Regions from separate parts of the Sporosarcina sp. 179-K 3D1 HS genome, predicted to be linked through region 1. Evidence: riboswitches for the same ligand, from Rfam matches in the RefSeq annotation. Region 1 holds a riboswitch; each other region holds the start of a gene.

Region 1 (10,496 bases):
GCGCTTCAGTCGGGGCCACTGTCGTTATTTTATTCGGGGCGTTTAGCATCTTTGGCCAATATGCACTTTCTATAGCCGCTTTCGGCGGCGCCTTACTCTCCATCATTTTCGTTTATTTCATCGCGCATGTGGGAGGCCGCCTGACAACGACCCGACTCCTCTTGGCCGGGGTGGTTGTCTCGATGATTTTATCAGCGGTGACCAGTTTCATCGTCATTTCTGCACCCAATGAACAAGGGATCCGGAATGCGATGTTCTGGATGATGGGGAGTCTGGCAGGAGCCAAATGGAGTTATTTATTCATCCCGACTACGGCAGTCCTTGTCGGTCTACTATACTTATTGACCCGGTTTCGCGCCCTCAACTTATTGTTGCTCGGTGAAGAAACAGCAGGCACACTTGGAATCAGCGTACATCGGTTCAGGAAAGAGCTGATCGTGGTGACGGCCCTATTGACGGGAGTTATCGTTGCAGTCAGCGGAGCAATCGGCTTTGTCGGATTAATGATTCCGCACCTCGTCCGGCTGGTCATTGGAGCGGATCATCGGAAAGTGTTGCCGGTCAGCGCATTGGTGGGCGCCATCTTCATCATCTGGGCAGATGTGTTTGCCCGGATAGCGGTTGCGCCCGAAGAACTACCGATCGGCATCATTACAGCGGTATGTGGCGGACCTTTCTTCATCTGGCTATTGAGAAAAAGTGATTATTCCTTTGGAGGTGATGGATCATGACTGTTCTTTTAGATAATTTGACAACCTGTATCAATCAAGTCCCAATTACCCGTCACATTTCGATAGACGTCCAAGAGGGCGAATTCGTCGGCATCATTGGTCCGAATGGCAGCGGGAAATCCACGATCTTGAAATCGATTTATCGCGCCCTCCCCCATCAAAGCGGAAATATTAGCATCGATGACCGGGATATTTCCTCCCTATCGGCAAGAGGCTTGGCAAAGCAAATGGCGGTAGTCAGCCAAGAAGGAGCATTGTCATTCGACTTTACCGTCGAGGAAATGGTGCTGATGGGAAGGGCTCCCCATAAAAAATGGTTCGACTTGGATAGCCGGTCGGATAAGGACATCGTCGATCATGCACTGATGCAAGTCGGGCTTATCGATAAAAGAGAACGGGGATTTGCCACACTATCGGGTGGAGAGAAGCAGCGCGTCCTCATCGCCAGAGCCATTTCCCAGCAAGCCAAAATCTTAATCTTGGATGAACCGACCAACCATCTCGACATTCATCACCAACTGCAAGTGATGGATTTGGCCAAAAGCCTTCAGTTGACCGTAATTGCTGCTTTACATGATTTAAATATCGCTGCTACATATTGCAATCGTATTTACGTGGTGCATGATGGACAAATCGTCCGTTTCGGGACGCCCAAAGAAGTGTTGACCAAAGAAATGTTAGCTACGGTTTTTCAAGTGAATGCGGAAATTGAACGGCATGCGAAGACCGGCCACATCCGCATCACCTACCTTTCTGCATTTCCGACCCGCTGCGTTTAATTTCCTAAGGTAGGTTGACAATTGCGATAAAGTTATGAATACTGGTTATAGTTTACAAGTTCACTAAATTTCATATGAACGGGAAAAGGTGCGCCTTAGTTGCGCTTAAAAGGGAAGTCCGGTGAAAATCCGGCACGGTCCCGCCACTGTAATTTGGTAGTTTTCCGCAGAATCCACTGTCTCAGACGGGAAGGAGCGGAAAACGATGACCATAAGTCAGGAGACCTGCCTTTTCTAACAGCACTGCTAGACCTACGGGGAGATGGGGAAGTGTTAGATCTGCACGGTTTCGCACTGTCCATCTGTCGAAAACGAAAGCATTTCTAACCTTTTCCGGTTAGAAATGCTTTTTTTGTTTCTTTTATTCACAAAGGAGGATGCAATATGAAGAAAGGTAAGTTGATAGCAATCGGTTTTGGCCCTGGTCATGAGCTCCATATGACACAGCGGGCACGGGATGCTTTTGCGGAATGCGATATTATTATCGGCTATAAGACGTACGTCGAGCTGATCCGCCATCTGCTGACGCCCGATCAGAAAATTGTCAGTACTGGAATGACGGAAGAAGTGGGACGCGCACAGGAAGCCGTGAAATTGGCGGAAGCGGGCCATACCGTCGCGGTCATATCGAGCGGGGATGCCGGGGTCTATGGCATGGCTGGCCTCATTTACGAAGTGCTCGTCGAACAAGGATGGAACGAAGAGACCGGCGTCGAACTGGAAGTTGTCCCGGGCGTTTCTGCAATCCAAGCATGCGCTTCCCTTCTCGGCGCACCGGTCATGCATGATTCATGCACGATTAGCCTCAGCGACCATTTGACACCTTGGGAATGGATTAAAAAACGGGTGGAAGCAGCAGCGATGGCTGACTTTGTCATTGCCCTCTACAATCCGAAAAGCGGAAGAAGGACACGGCAGATCGAAGAAACTCAAAAAATCCTGTTGCAATACCGGTCGCCCCAGACCCCCGTCGGCCTTGTCAAAAGTGCTTACCGGGAGCGGCAAGACATTGTGATTACAGACTTGGAACATATGCTAGAACATGATATTGGCATGTTGACGACCGTCATCATTGGCAACAGCACGACCTTCCTGTATGACGGGAAAATCATCACGCCGCGCGGATACCAACGCAAATATACGCTAGGTGAAGAAAAACAGCCGTTGAAACCACACCAACGCCTGAAAGAAGAGAACGAGCCATGGGCGCTGCACGGCGGCGAAAAAGAGGAAGCCCCTATCCTAGAAGAAAAAAAAACTGAAATCATTCAAACCGAACCGGAAATCAACAACGTTTTGGAATTGGCCGAGCAAGCACTCGCTCAATTGGACGGAACGACACCGGATAAAGTCAGCTCCCTTTTCCAAGAACACCGCCTTTTCGAATTCACCGTATCACCCGGCGTGGCCAATAAAAAAATGTCTCCAAGCCAGCTCACCGCTTTGGCAGCAATTGTCGGTGAGGCGGGAGAAATCGAATATACTCCGGATCATGAATTCAAAATTTCATTGCAAACGGAAAACCCGGAAGAGATCACATCCAAATTAAAAAAAGAAGGATGGCTGCTCGCCCCTGCCGGTAATGTTGTGAAAGTGAAAGCTTGCGATTTTTGTGACGGAGACAAGCAAGACCCGATTCCCTACGCAGTAGAATTACGCGACAAGCTCGGCGGACTCAGTGTTCCCAAAGAATTGAAAATCGGATTCAACGGCTGCGGCATGGCGTGCTACGGAGCCGTGGCAGAAGATATCGGCATCGTCTATCGTCGGAAGAAGTTCGATGTCTTTCTCGGAGCGAAAGCGATGGGACGCAATGCGCATACAGGCGTTCCAGTTGTCGAAGGATTGGAGCCTGAAAAGCTCGTCCCTCTCATCGTGGCCATCGTCGAACAATTCCGGAACGAAGGATTGCCGAACGAGCGATTCTATAAATTCTTTAAGCGTGTACAAAATATCCAAGGATACCCGTACCAGGAAGTACCAACATTAGTCGTCCTGGAACCGGATCTTTGTTAACGGAGGAAAACAATATGAAAGCAATCTTATTTGTCGGTCATGGCAGCAAGGATCCAAATGGAAATGAGGAAATCCGCCAATTTGTGGATCAAATCAAACCTCGCTTCTCGGAACCGATCATCGAAACTTGTTATCTGGAATTTGCAGCGCCGGACATTTCACAAGGCATTGACCGCTGCATCGAGCGCGGAGCGACTTCCGTCAGCCTCATTCCAATGATGTTCTTGGCTGCGGGCCATTCGAAACTGCATATCCCAGCTGCCATCGATGAAGCGAAAGTCAAATATCCGGCTGTTACATTCACTTATGGACGCCCTGTCGGCATTCATAACCGGATTATCGACATGTTGGAAAACAGTTTGCGTGAGCAAGGGCTGACGAACGAAGTGGAAGATGCCATCATCCTGCTCATCGGCCGCGGTTCCAGCGATTCCGATGCCAACAGTGATTTATATAAAATCGGACGCTTATTATCCGAGCGTTTTGAGCACTTACCCGTCGAATCGGCTTTTATTGGTGTGACAAAACCGACCGTGGAAGAAGGCGTTGCCCGGTCCATTGCTTTAGGGGCTAAACAGGTTTTCCTTGTCCCTTATTTATTTTTCACAGGTGTCCTGATGAATCGGATGCACGATAAGTTTGCTGCACTGAAAGAACATTATCCATCCCATCAGCTGCATATGACCGATTATTTCGGCTTCCGGGACGAAGTGAAAGATGTGTTCCAAGACCGTGCCGAAGAAGCGTTGCTTGGCGCAGCCAAATTGAACTGTGATGTCTGCGAGTTCCGTCTACACGCGCTAGAGCATATGGACGTTCATCATCACCACCATCACGACCATGATCATGACCATGGACATGGACATCATCACCATCATCATGTCCACGAGGAGGTCACCCCTTGATCCTGTTTTTAGCGGGAACGAGTGATGCCCGGGAATTGGCGATCGAACTGAAAGAAAAAGGTTATGATCCCCTCACAACGATAGTGACGGAAAATGCAAGTTACGCCCTCTTGGAAGCGGGTCTCCGTGTCCATATCGGAAGGCTGACTGCTGATGAGATGGTCGCGATTATCCAGAAGGAACATATGAAAGCCATCGTAGACGCCAGCCACCCTTTCGCGGAAGAGGCTTCTAAAAACGCGATGGCGGCTGCGACAAACGCAGAAGTCCCCTACTTCCGATATGAACGCGAACAAATCGATCAGTATGATGATCGGGTTATCTCCGTTGCATCTTACGAGGAAGCAGCCGAAGTCGCATTAGAGAGAAAAGGCAACATCATGCTCACTACGGGAAGCAAAACGCTGGCGACATTCACTGAGAAATTGGTCGGTGTGGACGGTGTCCGCCTCATCGCTCGGATGCTCCCCCGTTTGGACAATATGGAAAAATGCGCAGCGCTAGGCGTCGAACAAAAAAACATCGTCGCCATCCAAGGCCCTTTCTCTTATGAATTGAACCGGGCGCTCTATCAACAATTCGACGTGACCTTGATGGTGACGAAAGAAAGCGGAAAAGTCGGGTCGGTGGATGAAAAGGTGGAAGCTGCCCTAGAACTTGGCATTCCCGTCATCATGATCCGCCGTCCGAAAATTGATTATGGCCAAGTCTATTCTTCATTCGACCCGCTTATGGAACAGCTACAAACGACATTGGAGGAGAGTTAAATGGATTTTCAAACAGAATTTAAACCGGTGACGATCCAACCGCGGGAAATTGAGGAATTGAGCTTTCAAATGATAACGGACGAACTTGGGGAGCACCCTTTTACACCGGAGCAATACCCAGTCGTCCAACGTGTCATCCATGCTTCTGCCGATTTCGAATTGGGAAGAAGCCTTGTATTCCATCCAGATGCGATCCGTGCCGGCATCGAAGCGATTCGAAATGGGAAACCGCTGGTCGCGGATGTCCAGATGGTGCAAGTCGGCGTGAGCAAACCGCGGATTGAGAAATATGGCGGAGATGTCCGTGTCTATATTTCGGATCCGGATGTCATGGCAGAAGCAAAAAAACAGAACTTGACCCGGGCGATCATCTCCATGCAGAAAGCGGTGAAAGAAGCGGAAGGCGGCATTTTTGCTATCGGCAATGCCCCGACTGCCCTGCTGGAATTAATTCGTCTCGTGAAAAATGGAGAAGCGCGCCCCGGACTTGTCGTCGGAATGCCCGTCGGCTTTGTATCTGCCGAAGAATCCAAAGCCGAATTGGCGAAACTCGATATCCCATTCATTACGAACATTGGTCGAAAAGGCGGCAGCCCTGTCACCGTTGCGGCGGTCAATGCCATTTCGCTCATGGCGACCCAACTCGATTGACATGAAGAAGCAAACGGAAGAGAAGAAAGAACTTCGGCACGGCTATACGACCGGTACCAATTCCACGGCAGCGACGAAAGCAGCTCTTCTTTCCCTCATTCTTCAGGAGCCAATTCTAAAGGTGACTGTCACCCTGCCGATTGGCGATACGGTCCCTTTTACGATGGATAAACTCTCGCTCGGCACGCAATCGGTTTCTGCGGAAATTATCAAAGATGCCGGAGACGACCCGGATGCAACGCATCTCGCCCGGATCATTTCAACCGTTTCCTGGAATGACGCACCCGGCATCGAACTGGACGGCGGAATCGGTGTCGGACGAGTGACGAAGCCAGGCCTCCCCGTTCCCGTAGGAGAAGCGGCCATCAACCCCGTTCCAAGACGGATGATTCTTCGGGCCGCACAGGAAATTTTAGATGAATACGGAATCGAACGGGGCATCAAAATCGTCATTTCCGTTCCGGACGGCGAGGAAATTGCCAAAAAAACATTGAATAGCCGGCTCGGTATCATTGGCGGCATTTCCATTCTCGGAACACGGGGAACCGTCGTCCCCTTTTCGACGGCCGCTTTCCGTGCCAGCATCGCTCAAGCGATTAATGTTGCAAAAGAAAACGGCTGTACGGAAGTCGTTGCTTGTACCGGAGGCAGAAGTGAAAATTTCGCTATTGAATTCCATCCCCATTTACAAGAAGACGCGTTTATCGAAATGGGTGATTTCATCGGCTTCACGATGAAGCAATGCAAAGCCCGGAAGATGAAAAAAGTGACGCTCGTCGGGATGATGGGGAAATTTTCAAAGGTGGCGCAAGGGGTCATGATGGTTCATTCCAAAAGTGCACCCGTCGATTTTAACTTTTTAGCCGATCTTGTGGAACAAGCGGGCTTGCCGCCGGAACTTGTCGAAGAGGCTCGCCATGCAAACACTGCGTCCCAAGTCGGAGACATCGTCAAGGCAGCAGGCAATACGAAATTCTTCACTTTATTGCTCCAGCGCATCGCGAAACATTGCTATGACGAAGTAGGCGGTGGTTTGGAAGTGGAAGTGATTGTCATTTCGATGAAGAAAGAAATTTTAGGAAGGGAGAGTTATCGTGGCGAAGAAAGCGATTAAAGTGATCGGCATTGGCGAGGCAGGACAAGACTCCCTATTGCCTATCTACAAAACATGGATCGAACAAAGTGAACGGCTCGTCGGCGGAGACCGGCAACTCGCCTTCTTCCCCGACTATGCAGGAGAGAAGTTATCCGTAACCGGCGGGCTTTCCACGGTGGTTGCCAATTTGCAGAAGGACGACAAAGAAACCGTCGTCTTGGCATCCGGTGATCCATTATTTTATGGGATCGGCGGTTACTTGGCGAATAAACTCGAGCACATCGAGATCTATCCGGCGTTAAGTTCCATTCAGGAAGCGTTCAGCCGCATGGGAGAATCTTGGCAAGACAGCCTTTTCCTCAGCGTTCATGGTCGTCCGATGACAGGCCTTGCCCAGAAAATCGATGGCCAGCCGAAAGTATGCCTGTTGACGGACCACAATAACAGTCCGCAAGCGATCGCCCGTTATCTCCTCTCGTTCGGAATGGATGAGTATGTTGCATTCGTTGCGGAAGCGGTTGGCGGACCCGATGAAAAAGTCGGCTGGTTTGATTTACATGAACTTCTCGACTATGAAGCGAATCCGCTGAACGTCGTCATTCTAAAGCGTGTAAAAGAAGCCCCTGTCTGGCCGCTCGGCATTCCGGATACCGAATTCAAACAACGGAAACCCGATAAAGGATTGATTACAAAAAAAGAGATCCGGGTGCTTAGTATCGGAGAACTGCAACTGACGCGGGAGAGCACCGTTTGGGATATCGGCGCCTGCACTGGTTCCGTTTCAATTGAAGCGGCGAAAATTTGCCGAGATGGCGCCGTCTTTGCCATTGAGAAAAATGAAGCCGACATGGACAATTGTCGGGAAAACTTCTCGAAATTCCGCACCGATGTCACACTGGTCCACGGAAAAGCGCCGGAGCGTCTCGATGAATTCCCCAATCCGGATGCCGTTTTCATCGGCGGCTCGGGTGGCGAGATGAACGAACTGCTCCACATCTGTTGCAACCGGCTGAAAGCGGATGGCACCATCGTCCTGAATGCGGTGACAATCGAAAACCTGCACAACGCGGTGAAGGCGTTCGAATCGGAAGGATTTGCCGTCAACATCACACTTGCGCAAATTTCACGCAGCAAACCGATTTTACATATGACACGCTTTGAGGGATTGAACCCTGTCTATATTATTCAAGCAAAGCGGAAGGAGACAGCACAATGCTAGGAAAAGTAATTGGTGTCGGCGTAGGTCCCGGCGATCCGGAACTCATTACCGTCAAAGCCTATCGGGTGATGAAAGAGGCCGATATTGTCGCATTCCCGAAGGCACGGAGAGGCAGCAAGAGCTATGCCCAGCAAATCATCGACCACTATATCAATCCGGCCGAAAAGGAAATGCTCCCCCTCGTCTTCCCAATGACCCGGGAACAGGACATTTTGGAGACGGAATGGACAAACGTTGCCAATCAAGTGTACGAAAAGGTCAAGGAAGGAAAAGACGTGGCGTTCGTGACGGAAGGCGACACGATGCTGTATAGCACATTCATGCACCTCATGCGCCGGATGGGACAGTTGTATCCGGAGGTGGAGTGCATCTCCGTCCCTGGCATTTCGTCCGTTAACGCAGCAGCTTCCCGTTTCAAGATGCCGTTGGCGGACGGCGATGAATGGTTTGCCATCATCCCCGCGACCGAAGACCGCGAGCAGATGAGAAAAGCACTACTCGACCATGATGCCGTCGCCTTTTTGAAAGTAGCAAAAGTGCTGCCGGAAATGATTGACCTGCTGGAAGAAATGGACTTAGTCGATAAAGCCGTTGTCACAACAAAAGTGACATCGAGCGAAGAACATGTCTGGCATGATGTCCGTGAATTAAAAACAGCCGAACTAAACTACCTATCGCTCATGCTCGTTCGGAAGTAAGGAGGGAATCCATTTGAATATCGAATCGAAAGTCTATTTTATCGGTGCTGGACCGGGAGACCCCGAATTGATCACCGTAAAAGGTCTGAAGTTACTGCAAACCGCGGATGTCGTCCTGTTCACCGACTCACTCGTTAATGAAAAGCTCATGGACGAAACGAAAGATGGCGCCCTCGTACTGAAAAGTGCCGGCATGGCGTTAGAGGAACAGATTGATATCATGGCGGGCGCCGTCGAGGAAGGAAAAAGCGTAGCTCGCATCCATACGGGAGATCCCGCCATTTACGGGGCGATCTTGGAACAGATGAGCAAACTGTTTCACCGTGATGTTTCATATGAAGTGATTCCAGGCGTCAGTTCCGTATTCGCATCGGCTGCACGTGCGGGTGTCGAGCTCACCGTGCCAGAACTGACGCAGACGGTCATCTTGACACGTGCAGAAGGACGGACACCGGTTCCGGAAAAAGAACAGCTCGTTGACTTGGCGAAGCACCATTGCACCGTCTCTTTATTCCTCAGCGCCACACTTATCAAGAAAGTCGTCAAATCCTTCTATGAAGCCGGCTGGGCGGAGGATGCCCCGGTGCTCGTCGTCTACAAAGCGACGTGGCCGGATGAAATCATTATCCGGACGACGCTCGACAAAGTCGATGAAGACATGCGCGCCAACCGGATCACCAAGCAGGCGATGGTCATTATCAGCCCAGCGGTCGATCCGAAACTCGTAGAGCAAGGCGGCTATGAATCAAAGCTGTATGATAAAACCTTTACGCACGGATTCCGCAAAGGAGTGGTGGTTGATGGATAATGTCGTCCTCGTCGCCATCACGAAACATGGCGTCCAGCTGATCCGGGAATTGAAAGAGAAAATGCCCACAGCCGATGTATATTATATGAGGAAATTCGCTTACGGAGATGAAGAGGAAAAAGGTTTCACTTTATTTGACGGCTCGATCCGCCTTTTATTGCCGGACATGTTCGCCAAATATGACGGCATCGTCTCGGTCATTTCCTTAGGTGCGATGGTGCGGATGATCGGACCCATCATGAAAAATAAAAAAGTCGATCCAGCCGTTGTCTGCGTCGACGACCGGGGCCAATTTGCAATCAGCGTTCTCTCCGGTCACGTCGGCGGTGCGAATGATCTAACGAATATTGTGGCGGAAAAACTCGGCGCCCTGCCCATCATCACGACTGCTTCCGACGTCCAAAAGACAATTCCTGTCGATATTTTCGGACGGGATTTCGGTTGGAAGATCGAGGACGAAACCCATATCGTCACCGCCAGTGCGTCTGTTGTGAATGAAGAGCCGCTTGTCGTGGTCCAAGAGGCTGGAGAACAGAATTGGTGGAAACATGAGCGGGCGATTCCTACGCATATCCAAATCGTCGACTCCTGTGAAGAGGCGTTGACAAAGGAATTCAAGGGAGCGCTCGTTATTACGGACCGGATCATCCCGGAACATATCGCTTCTCCCCTCTTACAAAATGGCGTCGTCTATCGGCCGAAGTCTCTTCACCTTGGAATTGGCTGTAATCGGGGGACGTCCGCCGAGGAAATTGAGGAAGTGATTTTATCTACCTTACAGGAACTTCAGCTTTCCATCCAATCCGTCAAAGGGATTTCGACCATT
Region 2 (10,496 bases), on a different contig from region 1:
TCAATTACGCCTCGGCGTAATTGCGTCCAGATTTTGAATCGAGCTTGCTCGATTAACTCCTTTCAAAATCTGTGACATCCGCCGGAGGCTTTAACTTGATTCAGCTGGGTTTGCTGAAGCAAGTTACAGTTTGGACAGTAAATGAGATTGCAAGGAACGTGCCGTGTCCAACATCGTCCGTACTTGATCACGCTCCCACTTCAGGAGGGTTTCCAGTTTGATTTCGGTAGTGATATCCTCACCGCGCAAATGTTTTTTCCAAGACAATTGAATTCGCGTGCCGAGAGCAACTTCGTAGGCATGCCGGACTTCATCCGCAAATCCGGCAGACAACTCCTTCTCCGCCACCAATCCTTCCAACAGTTCTAGCGGAGTCGCATTGATAATCCCTTTATGGATCCCCAAAATCTGCAAGCAATGGTGCATTGGAAATAACGCATGCAGTTTGATATCGATGACTTCCCGCTTCGCTCGACTGCGGAACAACGTCAGGAGCGGCTGATTTAATTGAGGAATCGGCTTTTCCCGTTCTTGTTCGGCCATATAATAGATAAACGTCTGAGACGATTTCACCTGACGTTTCACCATCTCGATAAAATTCTTATGGACCAGCCCATCGCCATATAAGAAGCGGAAGGAGAAGAAATTATAGCCTAATAAAATATCTTCATCGGTCGGTTTCACTGCCCATGTCCGCATACGTTGTCGCCAATCGGAGACCGATCCCCGCCAATGCGCCTCGCTCGACATCATTTTTCCTTTGCAGCGTGCATAGCCTGCCTGTTCCAAATGGGCGACAATCTCCTCCCCGAGCTGCGCAAAATACGATTCGACTTGTTCCCGATCTTTATTCACCAGATCAGCGTAAACGAGGAAGTGATCTTGGTCGGTCAACATGAATTGCTCGCCACGGGCGCCACTTCCCATTTGGTACCATGAGAACGGAACAGGTGGACCGCCCAGTCCCTTGGCTTGCAAGGACTCGACGGCCAATTTGACACAATGGCGGGCGAGCCGGTCATAAAGCCGCGTAATGATTTCAAGCGTATGGATGGTAGAAATCTCATCTTGTATCAAATTGGAAAGGACATCGTAAATGGCCGTCTTTACGACGGGCAGACTTGCAAAGGATGACTCTTCAATCGTCTTCAAAATGCCCATCGATCCCCGGTCGCGCTTGGACATCAAATTCGAGAAAGTCACAACTCCCGCCAGGCGATCCCCTTCAACGACCGGCAAATGCTTGACTCCATAATTATAAAAGGCAGATAACACTTCATAATAGTAGTCATGCCGGGATATGGTGTGTGGATTTTTCGTCATGACATCTCTCGCACATAATATTTCCGAAGTGCCGTTTGCGACAACTCGTTGGACGAGATCCTTTTCTGTTACAATACCCAAAAGTCGTCCATTTTCATCCACCACCATGACAGAGCTGATTTTGTGATCAACCATGAGCTGGGCGATTTCTTGGACCGTCGCCTCCCCACCGACCGTAGTGACCGGTGCTTTCATAAAATCCTGCACACGACGGACAAACGGCTCGCTATCTCCCCAGTCATCCGGCAGTTTTGCCTGCTCGCCTAGCAAAGAATAAGCGGTCGCCAAGCGATTCGACATTTTCCGGAGAATATAATCCCGGACCGTTTCATCACCCAACCTTTGCTGAACGACGGAATAGGGAACTTGCAAACAATGGGAACCTTCCATGATCTCCATTTCCAGCTGATGCCGTTCCAACACCTCGCTGGATTCCCCTAGGAAATAGGAGAAGTTGGAAAACCCAACCAATTGTCCTTCTTGCAGTGCCTCAATCACAACGGGGGATCCGTCATCGCTTTTCACAAAAATATGGACGGCCCCTTTGAGGATCAAAAGCAGCCCCTCTTGCGGTGTCCTGAAATAATCCAACTTCTCGGTAGTGGGAAAATGCTTCAGTTCACAATGGACAATCACTTTCTCAAAATCTTCTTTGGACATAGTCCGAAAAAAGGGTTGCTCGTGAATCTTTTCTAATTGGTCTTTTTGTATCATCGTTTCGATTGTCCTCATCCTTCCCGAATGAAAAACCTCTCTGCCACTTCAGTAAGTTTCAGAGAGGTTGTCCATTTTCAGTTACAATCTCATTTCATTTCCAAATCAACCTTCAAGTTCACGGTAGCCTGTTTCTGCCTTGAATTTCACTTCAGCATAAGGGATGGCCTCCGCGTCATGCTTTTTGGCCCCGATCACTGTGCCGATATACGCAGCGATGAATCCAGCCGGCACGGAGATGATGGCAGGATTCGCGTATGGGAATAAAGGAGTCCCAACAAAGAACGCCTTGCCCACTTCGGGGTGAATGACATTCGGACTGACAGCAACGAGAACCAATGCAACAATTAAACCGGTCAACATGGAAGCGACCGCCCCCGTTGTATTGAACTTTCTCCAATAGATGGTCATCAAAATTGTCGGTACATTGGCGGAAGCCGCAATACAGAAAGCAAGCGAAACGAGGAAGGCAACATTCATCTTCTCTGCACCTAATGCAAGAAGGATGGAAACGACCGCCACGCTGAGAGCCGCAATACGGGCAGCACGCACTTGCTGCTTTTCCGTCACTTTTCCTTTTTTAATGATCTCTCCATAAATATCGTGAGCAATTGCGGACGCACCGGATAAAACAAGTCCTGCAACAACCGCAAGGATCGTAGCGAATGCAACGGCCGCAACGAAGGACTCCAACGCATCTCCACCTAGTACACCGGCAAGCATCGGCGCTGCCATATTACCAGCCGCATTTTCAGCGATAATGGCATCCGCCCCTACGAATTTCGCTGCTCCGAACCCGAGGAAAATGGTCATGACATAGAAAATACCGATGATCCATACCGCGTAGATGACTGAGGAACGTGCCGTCTTTGCATCTTTTACGGTGAAAAAGCGCATTAAGATATGCGGCAAGCCCGCTGTCCCTAGAACAAGGGCAATTAAAACGGAAATCAAGCCAATTGGATCCTTATAAACAACACCCGAATGTAGGAAGGCTTCTCCATGCGGAGTCGCAGTACGCATAGCATCGAACATTCCGATGAAGTTAAAATTGAACTTTAATAGGACGAGGAATGAAATGATGACCGTCCCAGCCATCAGTAAGATAGCTTTTATAATTTGCACCCAACTTGTTGCAGTCATGCCTCCAAATAGTACATAGACTGTCATCATGACACCAACGATTAATACTGAAATCCAATAATCAATACCTAGTAACAATTTAATGAGTGCACCCGCACCGACCAACTGTGCCAACATGTAGAATAATACGATCGTAATCGTGTTAAGAGCAGCCGCTCCACGTACTTTTCTCGCCCCGAAACGGGAACCAATCATATCTGCCATTGTAAATTTCCCTAAATTCCGGAGTGGCTCCGCAATAAGGAATAATACAACGAGATAAGCCGTCAACCAACCGACGCTGTAGTAGAAACCGTCGAAACCATTCAACGAAATGGCACCCGCGATTCCAAGAAAGGAAGCTGCCGATAAATAGTCACCGGCGATGGCCATGCCATTTTGCCAGCCGGTCAATGATCCACCGGCAGTATAGAAATCACTTGCTGTTTGGGTCTGCTTGGCGGCCCAATACGTGACAATAAGTGTAAGTAGGATAACTGAAACGAAAATTAAGATTGAAATGATCCCCACGGCGTTTCCCCCTTTATTCTACAACGTTTTTCTTTAGAATTTCTTCAACATCCTTGTCAAAGTCTTTCGCTTTATTCATATAGATTGAAGTGAATACCCAGACCATGATAAACATGCTAAACGCATATACCCAGGTCCAAGTCATCCAACCAATAGCACGATTCTCAAGTATCTTGGTGTATCCTGTCAAAATTGGAAGTAAAAAATAGGCAGCAAAAAAGAAAATGATGTACGGTGTCGCAAATGTGTTTTTACGTTTGACCAATTGTTTAAATTCTGGAGTTTCAATGATCTTTTCGAAATTCGGTCTGGAATTTCCACGAGCGTTCTTCATGATTTCATCCTCCTCTTCAAATTTTCGGCTAACGAACTCGCGTGCTATCTCCCCCTCCAACTGAAACCGCTTTCATTCCTCTGCCAGTCAAGTAGAAAGGTTAGCCGAAAAATGAAGTAGTTCAACTATTTGTTATAGTACACAAGTTCAGATTAGCAAACTATTTACAAATATTCAACATAAACTTTCGAATATTTGTAATAATTCGATATTGTTTAGTGTTAAAATTATAAAACACCTAACCCCTATGCCATCAAGCTTTGTTCAATCAACAAAGTAAGATTATCACTTTCCTTGGATATACTTTATTTCTTTAATTATTTCCTTGATTATTATCAATAACGCTATTGAAATATAATTAATTCTTATGTCCAAAGTTATGGAGTAATGACTAGGATAATAGAGGGATATAAGATTTGATAATCCTCCTCTACTTCCAGGGGATTGGACATTCCGCAAGGCTTTAGCGGATTTCTTCACCGTTTGGGCGGAATCCTCTCACACTTCGACGGAATCCCGAGATTGGGCGGAATTCCGCAAGGCTTTTGCGGATTTCTCAGGCGGTTGAGCGGAGTTCTTCACCGTTTGGTCGTAATCGGATACTTAAAATTAGAGATAATCCCTTCTTCAGTTTTTCGAAGAAAGGATTGAAATTTTCTTTAATTGTGAAGGAGAAACCTTATAATCCCACGTATATTGAGTAGCTTTTGATTTTCCGATACGAATTAAAGGGAGGGAACGCAATATGTGGCGGGCAGCATGTTTATCTTTTAATTTCAAGAAATCACGGCATTCTTGATTTGTAATGGTACCTTTAAAAAGCATATACCAATCTTTCATGCTATCTACGTACGGCTCTTTAATATCAAGTTTGCAATTCCGGCATGTCCAAAGAATTTTATTCTTACGGAACAGCTGGCTGTTACAATTTGCACATAGGTTCCCTTGAAGAATAGAACCTAAATCCAATTGATATTTCCCAGCAAGTGGATAAGGGTTATACCACAATCTATCTTTATTTAATTCATCAAGCATTCTTTGGAATTGGGATAAAGTCATCGGTGCTTTTCCCTTTTCCCATTTCCTGAGATAGGACCGAAGATGCTTCGCATACACGATTGGCATTTCAGACGGAGCATTTTTCACCAAAGTATTGGTGGCCAAAACAATCAATCCGGTTATTTGCAAATTGTAGTCATTTCTTTTAAACCATATTTCGAGGCCTGCCTTATTATTATTTAGTTGCATCAAAGGACAATTAATAACGATTGATTTGTTTTCGGAATAGATGCTTTCAAAGTGGGGTGGATGAGAAATGTAAGATAACGTACCTGCAATATTCTTGATCTCAAGAATGATCGCATGGGATGGGGTTAAGATCAGGGTATCAATTTGAATGGTAAAACCCGGAGTAATAACTAATTGTAAATCGGTAAAAATAGAAACTGGCTCAGGGAATTCAATGGTTTCCAAATACTTATCAACTCTACATTCTCCTGCGTAGCCAGCCTCGATTCGATAGAGTTGATTTTCAAGATCTTTGTATTTGTCGTGGGTAGGATGAAGACGGGCCAGCAATCTGGGTAGTGCTATTAAAAGTTCTGGCTTTTGTCGATGAATTTTAATAATCCCGATCACTCCTTTTCGGATTATTCGGTGTTCATAATATACGCTATCATTTTCTCCTAGTTTTCACAATAGAAATAGGAGAATACCCCCAAATTTCAATTTTGGTGCCTTGGAGCGGAATTCTACGCCCGTTCGTCGCAATCCTCAACTCCATGGGCGGAGTTCTCACGCACTTTGGCGGAATCCTACGCTCGTTCGTCGCAATTCTCCACACGATGGGCGGAGTCCTTGTCTGCTTTGAACCCCCTGCCCCAAATAAAGTTTACAAACTATCAATTCTTCTATATACTGGGCATGAACCGTAACGTTAAAAAAGAATAGTGTAGAAATAGGTTTTTCATATGGCCGTCCAAGCGGCTGTTTGAAATGAAGAGGGAAGTTGGTGAGAGTCCAACACGAACCCGTCACTGTAATCGATGAGGATGTCCTGCGTATCCACTGTGCGACAGCATGGGAAGGAGTGGGGCGGCCGCTGGAGTCGTAAGTCAGGAGACCTGCCTATTTCGATTGTAAGCTTCCTCGGGGATAGGAATGTTTAGGGTGTCGTAATGGGTTTACCGGCTTACGCCGAACTGCCCGCAACTTCGCTTTATCATGCCATGCGCTTTCCTTCGAGGACAAGCGCTTTTTTGATGTTCACAACTAAGAGGAGGAACGTAGAGTGCACAACATGATGAAACGATGGGGTTTATTTAGTTTGATGTTCGTAGTAGGCATGGTCCTACTAACGGGCTGTGGAACGAAAGAAGAAACCCCAGCAAACCAATCCGCGCCGGATAATACGCCGGACACGAAAGCAACAAGTCAAGCGGAAGAAGCGCTAGCTTTCCCAGTCACATTTACCGATGATGTCGGTCGTGAGGTAACAATCGAAGAAGAACCGGAAACGATCATCTCCGTCCAGACGAGCAATACGGAGATTTTATATGCGCTCGGAGTTGGCGATCGCCTCATCGGGGTGTCCGATTACTGTAACTACCCTCCAGAGGCATTGGAAGTCCAGAAAGTCGGCGGCCAGGACATGGATGCCGAACTGGTCATGACCTTGTTGCCGGATGTTGCCTTTGTTACGAAATACCATTTCGATAAACATGAAGATATTCTAAAGCAATTTGAAGAAGTGGGCATCAAAGTTGTCGTAACCGGCAGTGCCGCTTCATTCGACGATGCGTACCAAACGATGGAAATGATTGCGACCGCCACCGGGACAACGGACAAAGCGGAAGAGATTATCCAAGATATGAAAGACCGTCGTGCTGCCGTTGAAGAGAAAGCAAAAGAAATTACGGACAAAAAGAAAGTATGGGTGGAAGTTTCACCAGCGCCGGACATCTTCACAACCGGTAAAAACACTTTCATGCACGAAATGCTGGAAACAATCAATGCTACGAATGCCGCTGAAGATCAAGATGGATGGGTGAAATTGTCGGAAGAGGAAATCGTCCAACTGAACCCGGATGTCATTATCACTACATACGGCTATTATGTGGATAATCCTGCCGAAGGCGTCTTGGCGCGCGAAGGTTGGGCAGAAGTCAATGCCATTAAAAACGAACAAGTTTTCGATGTCGACAGCGACACGGTTACCCGTCCAGGCCCACGCCTGATTGAAGGAGTCGAGCAACTTGCAAAACTCATTTATCCGGAAGTTTTTGGGGAGTAAAATCGGTTGGCTTTATATGGCAAGTATTGGGGTTGTACTTTGTGCAACCCTTCTTGGCCTATTCGTCAGCAGTGTGAAATTCCCGATTCCCACGATCCTCCATATCGTGGCGGATAAATCATTTGGTCTCGGCTGGCTTACGGATGTCCCGAAAAATGAAGAACTGATCATCTGGAATATCCGGGTCCCGCGCGTATTATTGGCCTTTCTTGTCGGGGCTTCCCTGTCGCTCGCAGGCGCCGCCTTCCAAGGGCTTCTTCGCAATCCGTTGGCCGATCCATACACGATCGGGGTTTCATCCGGGGCAGCGCTCGGGGCCGTAACGGTTTTATTTTTCCAATATACGATTTGGGGATTAGGTAGTTACACATTGCCGATCGTGGCCATTATAAGCGGATTCCTCACCTTATTCGTCGTCTTTGGAATCGTCAGATTGAGCAGCAGGAGTCTCGCCATTGAGACGATCATTCTCGCCGGTATCATTGTCGGAGCCTTCGTCGGAGCACTGACGTCGTTGATGATCTCTCTTGGAGACCGCGATGCGATGACACAAATCATGTATTGGTTATATGGAAGTGTCGCGATGCGCGGGTGGAGCCACGTCCAGCTGATCATCCCCTTCCTTGTCATCGGCTCCATTATCTTGCTCGCCCATTATAGGGAGCTGAATGCCCTCGCACTCGGCGAAGAAGCAGCCGATCATATCGGAGTCAATGTGAAAAGAGGTAAAATCCTCATTTTGATCGGCGCTTCCTTACTGACGGGTTCGGCAGTTGCCGTGTCCGGTTCAATTGGTTTTGTCGGGTTGGTCGTTCCCCATCTGGTGCGACTCATGACCGGGCCAAATCACCGAAATGTCTTGCCTCTGTCCATATTGCTGGGCGGCTCCTTCCTCGTGTTCGCAGATTTGCTCGCGAGGACGATCATTGCTCCGCAAGAACTGCCGATTGGCGTCATCACTGCCTTGATTGGTGCTCCAGTATTTGCTTTACTTTTAATTCGAGATCGAATGGGAAGAGGGGAAAGCCGATGATCACAGTCAAACAGCTAGCAGGCGGTTACGGAAAAAAACCGATTATCCACGATCTTCAATTTGAAATCCAGAAAGGTGAGTTTTTCGCACTGCTCGGACCGAATGGCAGCGGGAAAACCACCCTTTTCAAATTAATTACCGGACAACTTCCTATCGTGTCAGGGTCGATCGCAATCGATGGTAAACCGATGGAGAAGATGTCGAAGCTCGAGAAAGCGCGGAAGGTGGCCGTCCTTTCTCAAGAAAGCAAAGTGACATTCGATTTCACCGTAGAGGAAATAGTAAGTCTCGGCCGTTACCCGCACCAAACCGGCTTTATTAAGAGCATATCCGCAAAAGATCGAAAAGTCATTGATCATGTCATGAACGTGACACGAATTGAGCAGTTCCGCAATTCACAGTTCCGGACATTGAGCGGCGGGGAGAAGCAGCGGGTTTTATTAGCAAAAGCATTGGCTCAAGAACCGGAAATCCTGTTGCTGGATGAACCGACGAATCATTTGGATATCAAGCACACGTTCCAGATTTTGAACATGCTGAAAGAATGGCAACGGACAAAGCAATTGACAATTTTTGCGATTTTGCATGATTTGAACGTGGCCTCCCTCTACGCGGACAGAGTCGCTCTCCTTCATAAAGGATCCTTCCTCGAAGTGGGAGACGTCAATACTTTGCGCAAGGAAGAGCAGTTGAGAAAGGTCTATGAAGTGGACGTTAAAACGCAAGCACATCCAATTGTGGCAAGACCCCAATTGCTTATGACCCCTTCCGTGGAGAGTGTGGTGGACAGCACAAGCTTTTTTAAAAGTTACTCCGTTGATTGCAATGAAGATAGTGTAGGAATCATTTTCAACAAGCCGTTGCGGACATTTTCGAATGCGACGATTGGGAACGGTATCCAATGGCTTCAGCAATTCTTTCTCATCAATTTGCCAGCAGCAGAACACCGCCCAGACCATATGAAAGAATGGATGGAAATGCGCGGTATCCCTGTCGGCCTAGCACTCGGGATCGGCTGTCCGGGTAATTTGGCCAATACGCTGCTTGTTGAGCGGCAAGTCGATGGAGTGGATATCGCCCTTCTGTTGATGTTCGGCAATACCGTCCACGTCCTTTTGTTCATCGATGCCCCGTTAGACGATCGGACCGTATTCGACTTCTACATGGCTGCGACGGAGGCGAAAATGGCCGCCTATCAGAAAGCGGACATCCGATTGGGAATGAACCGATTCGACTGCGTTTCCATCGCCACGAATCAGGATGCAGAGGGACAAGTATCCATTTCACGTGAACAAATTGGAAAACTCGTGGAATCTGTTTTAACGGACGCCCTGCAGCAAAAGTTCAGAAAACCATACATTGTACAGAAAAGGGCGGTGTTTTGATTGAGCAATCGCAGATTAGTCATTGCAGGAACAGGGAGTGGCGTGGGAAAAACAACCGTGACCATCGGCTTGATGGCGGCTTTGATGAGAAAAGGGCTGACGGTCCAAGGGTTCAAGTGTGGTCCGGACTATATCGACCCATCCTATCATACGGCGGTGACGAAACGGGTTTCCCGCAATTTGGACAGTTGGATGCTCGGACGAGATACAGTGTTGGATATTTTCACTCACGCGAGCCGGGATGCCGATATTTCCATCATGGAAGGCGTCATGGGGTTTTTCGATGGCAAAGATCCGAAGACCGATGTCGGCAGCACTGCTGACATCAGTGTCATCACGAAAAGCCCAGTCTTGCTCGTCGTCAATTGTGCGAGCATGGCAAGAAGCGCGGCGGCCATTGTGAAAGGGTTCCAGACGCTATCCTCCGAACCGAACATAGTCGGCGTCATTGCGAACCGAGTTGGCAGCGAAGGTCATTTTAATATTGTGAAAACCGCGATCGAGCAGGAATGTGGCGTTCCGGTCGTCGGGTATCTGAAGCGAGAAAACGGGATTGAAATTCCAGAGCGCAGCCTCGGGTTGATCCCTTCCATTGAACGGGGCGAGTTGGATCCGTTTTTTGATCAGCTGGGTGAGCTTGTGTCCCAAACGGTGGATTTGGATAAACTGCTTGAAATTTCTGCAGTAGAGCCCCTTTCGTTCCCGGAAGCGGATTCGATTTTCACACGTGTTCGAGATCCACTCGTGCGAATTGCCGTGGCG
Region 3 (10,496 bases), on a different contig from region 1:
GCGTGCGGGTCGATTGTGATTATCTTTGTAACGCCCGCCTTTTCGAATTCTTCGATATTGGATGTCGCCAATTCTTGGAATAAAAATTCATTTCCTAGTCTGCGCGGCGTATCGCCGGAGTTCTTTTCTTTATTCCCCAAAATGGCGAATTTGACGCCCGCTTCGTTCAGCAGATGTGCAAAGGACAACGCAATTTTTTGGGAACGGTTATCAAAAGCACCCATCGAGCCGACCCAGAATAGGTATTCGAAGTCTTCGCCCGCTTTTTTCATTTCTTTGACAGTCGGGATATGGAGATCCGGATTGGCATCGCGCCAGTTCTCCTTTTCTTTCCGGTTCAGCCCCCACGGATTCCCTTGACGTTCGATGTTCGTCATCGCACGTTGTGCATCCGCGTCCATTTTCCCTTCCGTCATGACGAGATAACGACGAAGGTCAATGATTTTATCGACGTGTTCGTTCATGACCGGACATTGGTCTTCACAGTTCCGGCATGTCGTGCACGCCCAGATCTCCTCTTCCGTGATGACATCGCCGATCAGGCTTGGACTATAAATATCGTCAAGGACCGCACCTTCCGCACCAGCAGCAAGCGCGATCTGGTTGCCCTTCGAATTGTTGAATGCGAATGTCGGCACCCACGGCTTTTGCTTCGTGACGAGCGCCCCTGTATTCGTCAAGTTATCACGCAGCTTCGTGATCAAATCCATCGGAGACAACATCTTACCCGTCCCGGCGGCAGGGCACATATTTGTACAACGACCGCATTCCACGCAAGCGTAGAAGTCGATCATTTGCAGCTGTGTGAAATCGGTTACTTTTCCAACGCCAAGCGCTGGCATTTCATCTTCTTCTTCCGCATTCTCAAGCGCTTCGAAATCAATTGGCGCAAGTTTGCTCCGGCGGTCGAACCGCATGAAATACGTATTGACCGGCCCAGCGATCAAGTGCGCGTGTTTCGACTGCGGCACGTACACGAGGAACGTCAATAAAGTCAGTAAGTGAACCCACCATGCGACAAAAAAGACAGCCGCAGCGGCGGTCGGTGACATGAAGCTAAGAACGGAGGCAATAGCGGACGCCATCGGCTCGGTCCAAGTCGGCTCATGTCCTTGCCAGATCATATTCGCCCCATTTGAAACAAGAGTCGATAACATGAGCGTTCCAATGAAAATCAAGACAAGACCCGATTTCCAACCCCTTTTCAAACGCACAAGTTTCTCAACATAACGGCGATGAAACGCCCAAATAACGGCGATAAGAATGACAGCGACAACAATCTCCTGGAAAAATGTAAAGCCAGGATAAATCGGTCCAAACGGTAAATGAGAACCCGGCTTAAGCCCTTTCCAAATTAAGTCAATAGCACCTAACTGGACTAGTAAAAATCCATAGAAGAACATGACGTGAATCGATCCGCTCTTCTTATCCTTCAATAATTTCTTTTGTCCGAAGACGTTTACCCAGACACTTTGAAGCCTTCTGGATACATTGCTGTCAAACTCTTCTTTCCGGCCGAGTTTAATGAATTGGTATCGTGTTTTTAATAAATATGTGAACAATGCAAGCGCATAGGCTGTTACAGCTAAAAACAACACCCAATTCGCAATTAGTAATGGCCCCATTCATTCCCTCCCCTTTCGTTTAACACACACATGATGAATTACTCTTAATTTACAGTTTAGTTATGAATGAGCATTCAGTCAACAGAAATTTTTATTCAATGCGGAATATTTTTCTCTGTACAATAATTTGGCTGGATTTTCATTATGATTTGATTATACTATATTTTCCGTCTTTTTCAATACATTAAATAAAATATTACTATATACGCAATTTATAATTCCCGTAAACGCAACAGAGTAACTAAAATATGTTTTATTTACAAATTAAAAACCCGCGAAAACCGCGGGCTTTTCCTTACTCTTTTTTATCTTTGCCAGGTTTATCCGTCCGGAACACTTTCGCACTGCGGACATATTCATTATCAGGCACATTCAATCTCGCATTCGTAATACGGGCAGCAACGAAGAGATAATCGGAGAGGCGATTCAAGTATCGTTGGACGACAGCAGGCACGTCTTCTTCCGATTTCATGAGCGTGACCGTCAATCGCTCGGCACGTCTTGCCACCGTTCTTGCGATATGCAATGTGGCCGCAGCAGGTGAACCGCCCGGCAAGATGAACCGCTCGAGTTCCGGCGCTTCTTCCATCAAGTCGTCAATCCGTTGTTCCAGCACGGCGATCGGTTCTTCCGATAGTTTGTAATGGCGCTCCTTCATCACGTTTGCCAGGTCACCGCCCCCGTCGAATAATTCATTCTGGATGGCTTCCAAATCTTTCAGCAGATCCGCGAAAATAGCCGGATCCAGCTCCGTCATCGCCTTTCCGATGAATGAATTCAGCTCGTCCATCGAGCCGTAAGCTTCCACGCGTAAACTGTCTTTGTCGACACGCCCCCCGATCAGGCTCGTCTGTCCTTTATCCCCTGTCCGTGTGTAAATTTTCATAATCCCTCTCCCCTTCTCTTCAAAGTTTGTGCCAGTCCGTACCAAATCCGGGTCACTTCATCTGCTTCCGCCAGCAGCCGCTGGTACAAACGGCCACATCGATCGCGCAGGTCCCGCAACGCCGGGTCCATCGGCACGATGCCCCGGCCAATATCCGTCAAGATAACGATGGTTTCTTGCCCTCGGAGGCTCTCCATTACTTGGCGGATGGCTTCCTCTTCGGATAACTCCGTCCGGGCCATCCAATCTTCAAGCCCTGCGACCACTACCGTGCTATCAACCCTCTCCGGAAGTGTTCCTTCGTACCAGGCCGCTTCCCGACCCGCAAGCAGTTCCCTCACATAATCCCGTTTTCCGTTTGCAGCTCCGCCGATATAGACATGCATGGCTTTCCCTCCTTGAACGCTTGTTCACTGTCCCAGTCCAACTGGTATACGACGCCATGCGGAATATTCCATGACCAGAACTCCTGCGGGATTGGGGAAAATTTCGTCAAGATGACCCGCATCGGTCCGCCGTGCGTGACGACTACCGCTTCATCGGGAAGCTCTGCCAATGCTTCCAGGACCCTCTTTTGTACATCTCTCAAACTTTCACCATCCTCTGGAGCCATTAAAAATGGATTGTCGATCCAGTCACGGTATTCCTGTACCTTTTCCAGTTCCGCATACGTTTTCCCTTCAAATACTCCAAAATTGCATTCCCGCCATCGCGCATCCGCTTCGTACGCCGCTTCCGGGAAATAAAGTTCAGCCGTTTGCTTCGCACGCAGCAAGTCACTACCATACACAACAGACGGATTCAGGGGTTCTGTAATCCTTCCTTCATTCACGACAACTGGCTCATCGGTCCAACCGATGTATTGACGAGCTTGATTGCCTGCAGTCGGCAAGTGACGGATCAAATGAATACGATAACGACGAACCATAACAGCACCTCCGCCCCTTCGATAAATGCACCGCATAAGTCACCCGAAACGCCTCCGAAGTTTTTTATTGTCCATTTCCGAAAAAGGAGCAGTGCGCCCGAAAGTACAGCAGCAAGGGAAGCTGCCATTCCAATCTGGTTTGTCATGAATCCAATGATAGCCAGTAATAGCAGACTCGCCACAATGGAAACTCCGATGATTCCCTTGCCCGCCATCTTCTCCTTGAAAAAGTGCGCGATCCCTTTGTCTTTCGCAAGCGGCACCGCTACGAAGAATATATTCATTCCCGCTCTTGCCAAGAAGGGGATGAGGAGAAAATACAAATAGGACCAGCCGGCGTCGGATGACAAGAATTCGTGGAGCAATGCCACTTTGACTAGGACGAGCAGGACGAGTGCCATCGTGCCAAATGCGCCGAGTCGCGGATCATCCATAATTTCATGGCGCTTCGCCTGATCCCGGTACGAAAAATACGCGTCCCCGGTGTCTGCCCATCCATCCAAATGCAGGCCGCCTGTCAAGACAATGCCTGTCGTGACGACGGCCACTGCCGTGAGCAGTGTGCCTAGCCCCATCCCTTCGGAAAAAAGTTCAGCAACCGCAAACATCCCGAAGCCGATTGCCGCCCCTACGAACGGTAGCGCGATGTACATGGATGTCACTTCTTTCCGCCCAAGCGGAAACTCCTTTTGTAAAGGGATTGCCGTAAAAAACTGGATGGCGAGTAAGATGCCGTTCACGCAGAGGCCCCTCCCACCGAAGAAATAATGCTCTTAATCAAAGGCCAATCGAGATGCCCTTTAATATGATCCGCCCATGCTTCGTACACATCCACGTCCGCTGGAGCCAGGCTGATCGGCCGTTCCATGTCTTCCTCTTGGATTCCGTGATCAGCTTTAAATGGGATGATTCCCGCAACCGGAATTCCCGTATAGGATTCAATAAAATCGACCCCTTCTTGAAACAAGGCAGGATCTCCATGGAATTTATTGATGATGATCGCTTTCACGCGGGCCCGGTGCTCAGGCGCGAGAAGCTGCAAGGTGCCTACGATGGAGGCGATGGCTCCGCCGCGATCGATATCCGCCACGAGTACGACCGGGACGTCTGCAATGTCCGCCACCCGCATATTGACGATTTCTCGATCGTTCAAATTCACTTCTGCCGGGCTCCCCGCCCCTTCGATAATGACGGTTTCATAGGTTTTTGCCAGTTGATCGAGGGACGTCCGGATCGCTTCGACCGCTTGCTGGAAAAACTGCTCCCGATACGTCATTCCCGTAACAGGGCCAAACTTCTCCCCGAAAAAAAGCACCTCGGACTTCATCGAAGCGACCGGTTTCAATAAAATTGGATTCATATAAACCGTGGGTGTCGTCCGGGCAGCCTCCGCCTGCAAAAATTGGGCACGGCTCATTTCTTCGCCCCGTTCTGTTTTCGCCGAAAATCTCGACATGTTCTGTGATTTGAACGGCGCCACCCGTACTCCTTCATTGGCGAGGATGCGGCAGAGTGCTGTGCAAATCATCGTCTTCCCCGAATCGGATGCCGTCCCTACGACCATTAGTCCATTCATCGTTTCTCCCCCTTTTCCAGTACATCGCCACGCCATAATCCATTTCAATCGCTTCATCCGCTCTTCGGACCAACTCTCGATGGACACGCCCGAGCCATTTCATATAGATTTTCGTTTCGGGATCACTCATCGGTATATCATCCAGCACTTCATTGGAAACGATGATGAGATGGGCGGCTTTTTGCCGTAAGGCCTCTACCGTTTCATAGAGCCGTTCTTCTTTCGCTTCCATACAGCCCGGTTGGTGAATGCAGGGCGTTCCTTCATCCCATCCTTCATACAATTCATTCGCCAGCCAAGTCGTTGCGCAATCCCAAAGGACCAAATCACCCAAACGGATAGATGGCAATACCTCTTCCATCCGAACGGATTGTTCCAGCGTAGTCCAATTTATATGTGCACGATCTAATCGATGCTGATCAATCCTGGCCTGCATTTCTGCATCGGTCGCTGTTCCCGATGCGATATAGACAAGACGCCCGCCAGTCCGCTGCGCTTTTTTCACTAAATAATCTTCAGCAAATGCGCTTTTCCCACTTCGGCTGCCGCCGAGAATTACGGTCAACAATCCCTTATTATGTATTCGCAAATATGAACACCCCGATCACCGTCATCCATAGCCAAAACACGAAGGATGCGATATGCATCTGTCTGACAGCGGATTGTATATGCTTGGCTGTCAGCGGCATGATTCCCGGCCCAATTTCCGGACGCGCCGAAACGACGCCGCGATAGGTACTTTTCCCACCTAACCGGATACCCAGTTGCCAAGCCGTCGCAGCTTCCGGAAACCCGCTGTTCGGGCTTGGATGGCGCCGCGAATCCCTACCGAATCCGACAACTCGCTGCCCGAATGGCAACTTCCCTTCATTTGCCGTATGGAAGAGGATGAGAAGTCCAGTAATCCGGGCGGGTATATAATTTAGCAGATCGTCCGCCTTTGCGGAAAACTTCCCAAACTGGGCAAACCGATCGTCCTTATAGCCGACCATCGAATCGAGCGTATTGACCGCTTTGTATAGCCAAAGACCCGGAGCCCCGAGTAAAAAAGCCCAAAATAAAGGCGAAGTCACGCCATCAGCCGTATTTTCGGAAACCGTCTCAATTGTCGCCCTCGAAATCTCGCTTTCATCCAGCTTCTCGGTATCCCGGCCGACAATCCAGGATAATTTTTCCCGAGCTTCTTTAAAGTCCCCATTTTCCAGCGGTCTCTTCACAGCTAGCGCGGCGTCCCGCAAACTTTTCTGTGCTAGCCCGATCGCTATTAGGACAGCTTCGATGGCAATCCCGACGAAAGTATGAATCTCATAAGCTAGCCAGACGATGATCGCTGCAGTTACTGTGACGATTCCCACCGTTGCGAAGAACAGCACCGCCCCTTTCCAGACGCGATGGCGTCCTTTATTCAAAAGCAACGTCATCTTGGAAATGAAAGATCCGATCCACCGGACAGGATGTGGCCAATTGGGCGGATCCCCGATGAGCCGGTCTAAAAGAAAACCGATGGCAATGGCGATGAAATGCGACGGGATCACGTAGTCCACCCTTTCGCTTTCTTGTACGCCCGAAGTGCTCGCACCGTACAATCGTAGACGCCATGGCCGACCAATTTTCCAAGAGGGGTCACCGTTCCGGCATATGGCAGATACTCTCCTTGCTGCGTGGCCGCAATGAGAACGCTGTCAGTCGATGTCCCGGTCGCAATAGTGCCAGTCAGCGGATCTTGGATCGCTTCATCATGAAGGGCTTTCACTTTCGCTTCGGTCGCCGTAATCATTGTTTGGACGAACGCCTCATCCGACAACTGACCATTGACGATGATCCATGTATTGATCGTGCCGATTTTCTGTTCCTCTTCTCTTGTCAGCGCTTGCGAGACGTCCACCGCATTCCCGACCCCTGCTGTCACGGCGATGAGGACGGAACCGAAATCGCCATCATATTGGCCGATTTCCACATGTTCGGTCGAGACGGCAGTCATCATTCCAACCGTCTCTTCTGCTCGAAACCCTTGCTGCTCAAGGTAAGCCGCCATTTCCCCTTTGGCATCGTCGCAATGATAATTCATATCCACATGGCGATTCACGAAGGCGCGGAACCACCCTATGCCGGCATTGTGGACAGCGGAAGATAGTGTCTTCAACGGTTGTTCTGCCCGGAAACTCACATAGTTGGACGACACGGAAAACCCTTCTAGTGTTGCAATGAACTGCATATTCCCCCACGCCTTTCTACTGTTTAAATTGAAAAAATCCCCCGTACAAATACGGAGGATGTGCAAGTAAAAATCCAAGCGCCCTTAAAGCGGTCCGATTTCCACCGACCTTTTCCTCGCAGGTCACGGGTGATCCGTAAAGGCAGGTCTCCTGGCTCGTGATCATCGCTTGCCGCGTCTTCCCGGAATGGTTTCCAGTGACTTCTCACGACTTGCTCACACTTACAGTGGCGGGACCGCGCCGGACTTCAACCGGCTTCCCTTTTAACCCCGCCAGACACGCAGGGCACCTTTACTCCGTTTCATTATACTATAGAAAAAGGGCGTGTCGAGGACTTCTCTGAAGAAGGGCCTGCTGCTATCCGTCACTTTTGATGACTTATCCGTCACTTTCCGGGCTTTATCCGTCCCTTCCGGAAACATATTCGTCAAGTTCACAAGTTTATCCGTCACTTTCCATCTTTTATTGTCAAGTCAAGACCTTCTACCCATAAATAAAACCGCCACACCGAAGCGTAGCGGTCTAATTTTTTCTTACATCCGTTCTGGTGCTGCAACACCCACCAGTTTCAGAGCGTTTGCGATGGTAGCGCGAGTGGCAGTGATAAGAGCGAGCCGCGCTTCGGAAAGCTCCCGATTTTCCGGGTCCAACACTTTTTCCGCATTGTAGAAGCTGTGGAATGAAGCGGCCAACTCCTGAATATAGGTAGTCACCCGGTGCGGTGAGCGGAGTCGTGCCGCATCGGCCACCACTTTCGGGAAGTCTCCGATTTTCTTCATCAATTCTTGTTCTTTTTCCGCTTGCAATAAAGAGACATTCTCCACGGACCCGGCCAGATCTGTGTCTGCGGCTTGGCGCAAGATCGAAGAAATCCGCGCGTGCGCGTACTGTGCATAGTAGACCGGGTTTTCATTCGACTGGGAAATCGCGAGGTCCAGATCGAAATCCATTTGCGAGTCGCCGGAACGCATTGCGAAGAAGTAGCGGACCGCATCCAAACCTACGTCTTCCACGAGTTCCCGCAACGTGACCGCCTTGCCCGTCCGTTTGCTCATCTTGAATTTTTCACCGTCTTTGAACAGTTGGACCATTTGCGCGACTTCGACTTCCAATGTGTCGCGGTCATAGCCAAGTGCCTCGATGGCCGCTTTCATCCGCGGGATATAGCCGTGATGATCGGCTCCCCAAATGTTAATAAGTTTATCGAAGCCGCGATGTAGTTTGTCCTCATGATAAGCAATATCCGGCGTCAAATACGTATACGTGCCGTCATTTTTAATGAGCACCCGGTCCTTGTCATCCCCGAACGTCGTCGAGCGGAACCAAGTCGCGCCGTCTTCCTCATAGACATGGCCGTTCGCCCTCAACTTATCAAGCGCCACGTCGATCTTTCCGTTTTCATATAAAGACGTTTCCGAAAACCAATTGTCAAATGAAACCCGGAAATCTGCCAAGTCCTTTTTCAACTTCGCCAATTCAAATTGCAGACCGTATTCACGGAAAAATGAATAGCGTTCCTCTTCTGAAACGTTGACATACTGATCTCCAAACTCTTCTGCCAACTGTTTGCCGATGTCAATGATATCTTGACCCTGGTAGCCGTCCTCCGGCATATCCTTCTCCAAACCAAGCGCTTGGAAATAGCGGGCTTCCACCGATTTCGCGAGATTATGCACTTGATTGCCGGCATCATTGATATAGTATTCGCGGTAGACATCATATCCGGCAAAGTCCAGGACATTGCATAAAGAATCGCCAAGGGATGCGCCACGGGCATGGCCAAGATGCAAGTCCCCGGTCGGGTTGGCGGAAACGAATTCAACCTGGACTTTTTCATTCGCTCCAGCGTTGGAACGACCGTAGTTTTCCCCTTGATCCAATACGGTTTTCACGACATCCCCGAGGTAATCGGTTTTCAGACGGATGTTCATGAAACCTGGGCCCGCCACTTCAATCGTGTCGATCGCCGTTCCCGCCGTATCCAATTTTCCGAGTATCGCGTCCGCAATGGCACGCGGTGGTTGTTTGGCAAGCTTGGTCAACTGCATCGCAATATTCGTTGCATAGTCGCCGTTCTCTTTGTTCTTCGGTGTTTCCAACATGATTTCCGGAATATCCGCCGAATTGACAAGCCCGGCCGCAATCACCGCTTGGTGCAATGCCTCTTTCACTTCATTTTGAATCTTTTCTACCGCGTTCATGATTTTCCCTCCGTATATGTAATAGTCAAATGGTATGTGCCGAGTAAGGACTTGCCATCCAACAGCCGATACTGGACATGGAACTCGCCGCCCTGACCTTCCTGTTCCTTGGTAAACTGCAAATGATCTGTTTGGACGTGAAGATCGAAGGTAGCCGGCCCGCTGCCGTATGAACCCATCCGTCTGCTTTCCATACTGAAAGGCAGTCGCATCTGTACGGCTCCTTTGCGCATGATAAGCGCGTCTTTCGGATCCAGTTTGACGATTGTCTCGATGGTGCCGTCCTGTTTTTCTACGTATTGCAAGTACGAGGTTCCCCTTTTTTCAATGAGCCTTCCCGTCAATTGGAACTCGTGCGTTTCCTTGACTTGTCCCGGATGCCGGATTGACGAATGGAGCCGGATATCCACTTGTTTCCCTTGATGTTGCCGTTCCATACGGTCACCTCCACATATCTTTTTATTATACCGTTCTCCCGCCCTACATTTCAATCTATCCGGAAAGGAAGTAATGTTTTTCATTCACCCCCGTTTAATCTCTTTCCTAGGTTCGCATACTGAACGTAATGACAAGGACAGGGTGGGATCCTATGCGACGGACGGTATATGTAAAAAAGAGGAAGCGGCAAGTGACGATTAGGCGGGTGCTGTTGCTGACAGTTATGACGTTGACCGCAGCATTGACCGTCTTTCTATCACTTCGAATCTATGCCCAGATTACGGGGGCCCCTTCATTAAGTGTGCCAAAAGCTACCATTTTCCTAGATAAAAACGGCAATCAGATTGGCGACCGCTTTTCCCTCGAGAGACGGTACTGGGTCAGTCTTGATGAAATTTCACCTTTGTTGGTCGATGCGGTCATTGCGACTGAGGATAAAAATTTTTACAAGCATAGTGGGTTTGATTACCGACGGATCGCGGGTGCCGTATTGAAAGATATTAAATCGATGCGTAAAGCCGAGGGAGCCAGTACGATCACCCAGCAATATGCACGAAATCTCTTTCTGACGCATGAAAAGAGCTGGAAGCGCAAAATCAGTGAAGCGCTCTATGCGTACCGGATGG

Evidence for each region. A riboswitch is a leader RNA that binds a small molecule or an ion and turns the genes downstream of it on or off. The one in region 1 is predicted to bind cobalamin.
Region 2: linked by a shared signal. The riboswitch ahead of AB1K83_RS13230 (helical backbone metal receptor) and the one ahead of cobJ (precorrin-3B C(17)-methyltransferase) in region 1 are both predicted to bind cobalamin.
Region 3: linked by a shared signal. The riboswitch ahead of AB1K83_RS09810 (adenosylcobinamide amidohydrolase) and the one ahead of cobJ (precorrin-3B C(17)-methyltransferase) in region 1 are both predicted to bind cobalamin.

Annotation. Positions count from the first base shown of each region.
Region 1 covers NZ_JBFEGI010000012.1:4,497-14,992, forward strand. Annotated here, with positions in the region: gene AB1K83_RS14320 (FecCD family ABC transporter permease) at 1-731, shown strand, start outside; gene AB1K83_RS14325 (ABC transporter ATP-binding protein) at 728-1,510, shown strand; cobalamin riboswitch at 1,580-1,758, shown strand; gene cobJ (precorrin-3B C(17)-methyltransferase) at 1,895-3,526, shown strand; gene AB1K83_RS14335 (sirohydrochlorin chelatase) at 3,541-4,431, shown strand; gene cobK (precorrin-6A reductase) at 4,428-5,198, shown strand; gene AB1K83_RS14345 (precorrin-8X methylmutase) at 5,199-5,849, shown strand; gene AB1K83_RS14350 (cobalt-precorrin-5B (C(1))-methyltransferase) at 5,815-6,963, shown strand; gene cbiE (precorrin-6y C5,15-methyltransferase (decarboxylating) subunit CbiE) at 6,944-8,164, shown strand; gene cobI (precorrin-2 C(20)-methyltransferase) at 8,158-8,862, shown strand; gene cobM (precorrin-4 C(11)-methyltransferase) at 8,876-9,670, shown strand; gene AB1K83_RS14370 (cobalt-precorrin 5A hydrolase) at 9,663-10,496, shown strand, end outside.
Region 2 covers NZ_JBFEGI010000010.1:29,293-39,788, forward strand. Annotated here, with positions in the region: gene AB1K83_RS13210 (DUF294 nucleotidyltransferase-like domain-containing protein) at 124-2,055, opposite strand; gene AB1K83_RS13215 (cation acetate symporter) at 2,143-3,690, opposite strand; gene AB1K83_RS13220 (DUF485 domain-containing protein) at 3,704-4,024, opposite strand; gene AB1K83_RS13225 (nuclease-related domain-containing protein) at 4,652-5,662, opposite strand; cobalamin riboswitch at 5,967-6,170, shown strand; gene AB1K83_RS13230 (helical backbone metal receptor) at 6,324-7,316, shown strand; gene AB1K83_RS13235 (FecCD family ABC transporter permease) at 7,279-8,349, shown strand; gene AB1K83_RS13240 (ATP-binding cassette domain-containing protein) at 8,346-9,734, shown strand; gene AB1K83_RS13245 (cobyrinate a,c-diamide synthase) at 9,735-10,496, shown strand, end outside.
Region 3 covers NZ_JBFEGI010000006.1:68,870-79,365, forward strand. Annotated here, with positions in the region: gene AB1K83_RS09770 ((Fe-S)-binding protein) at 1-1,625, opposite strand, end outside; gene AB1K83_RS09775 (cob(I)yrinic acid a,c-diamide adenosyltransferase) at 1,921-2,511, opposite strand; gene AB1K83_RS09780 (bifunctional adenosylcobinamide kinase/adenosylcobinamide-phosphate guanylyltransferase) at 2,508-2,897, opposite strand; gene AB1K83_RS09785 (histidine phosphatase family protein) at 2,849-3,439, opposite strand; gene cobS (adenosylcobinamide-GDP ribazoletransferase) at 3,412-4,179, opposite strand; gene AB1K83_RS09795 (cobyric acid synthase) at 4,176-5,015, opposite strand; gene AB1K83_RS09800 (bifunctional adenosylcobinamide kinase/adenosylcobinamide-phosphate guanylyltransferase) at 4,930-5,604, opposite strand; gene cbiB (adenosylcobinamide-phosphate synthase CbiB) at 5,591-6,550, opposite strand; gene AB1K83_RS09810 (adenosylcobinamide amidohydrolase) at 6,547-7,230, opposite strand; cobalamin riboswitch at 7,354-7,539, opposite strand; gene AB1K83_RS09815 (hypothetical protein) at 7,495-7,683, opposite strand; gene argS (arginine--tRNA ligase) at 7,765-9,432, opposite strand; gene AB1K83_RS09825 (DUF1934 domain-containing protein) at 9,429-9,869, opposite strand; gene AB1K83_RS09830 (transglycosylase domain-containing protein) at 10,022-10,496, shown strand, end outside.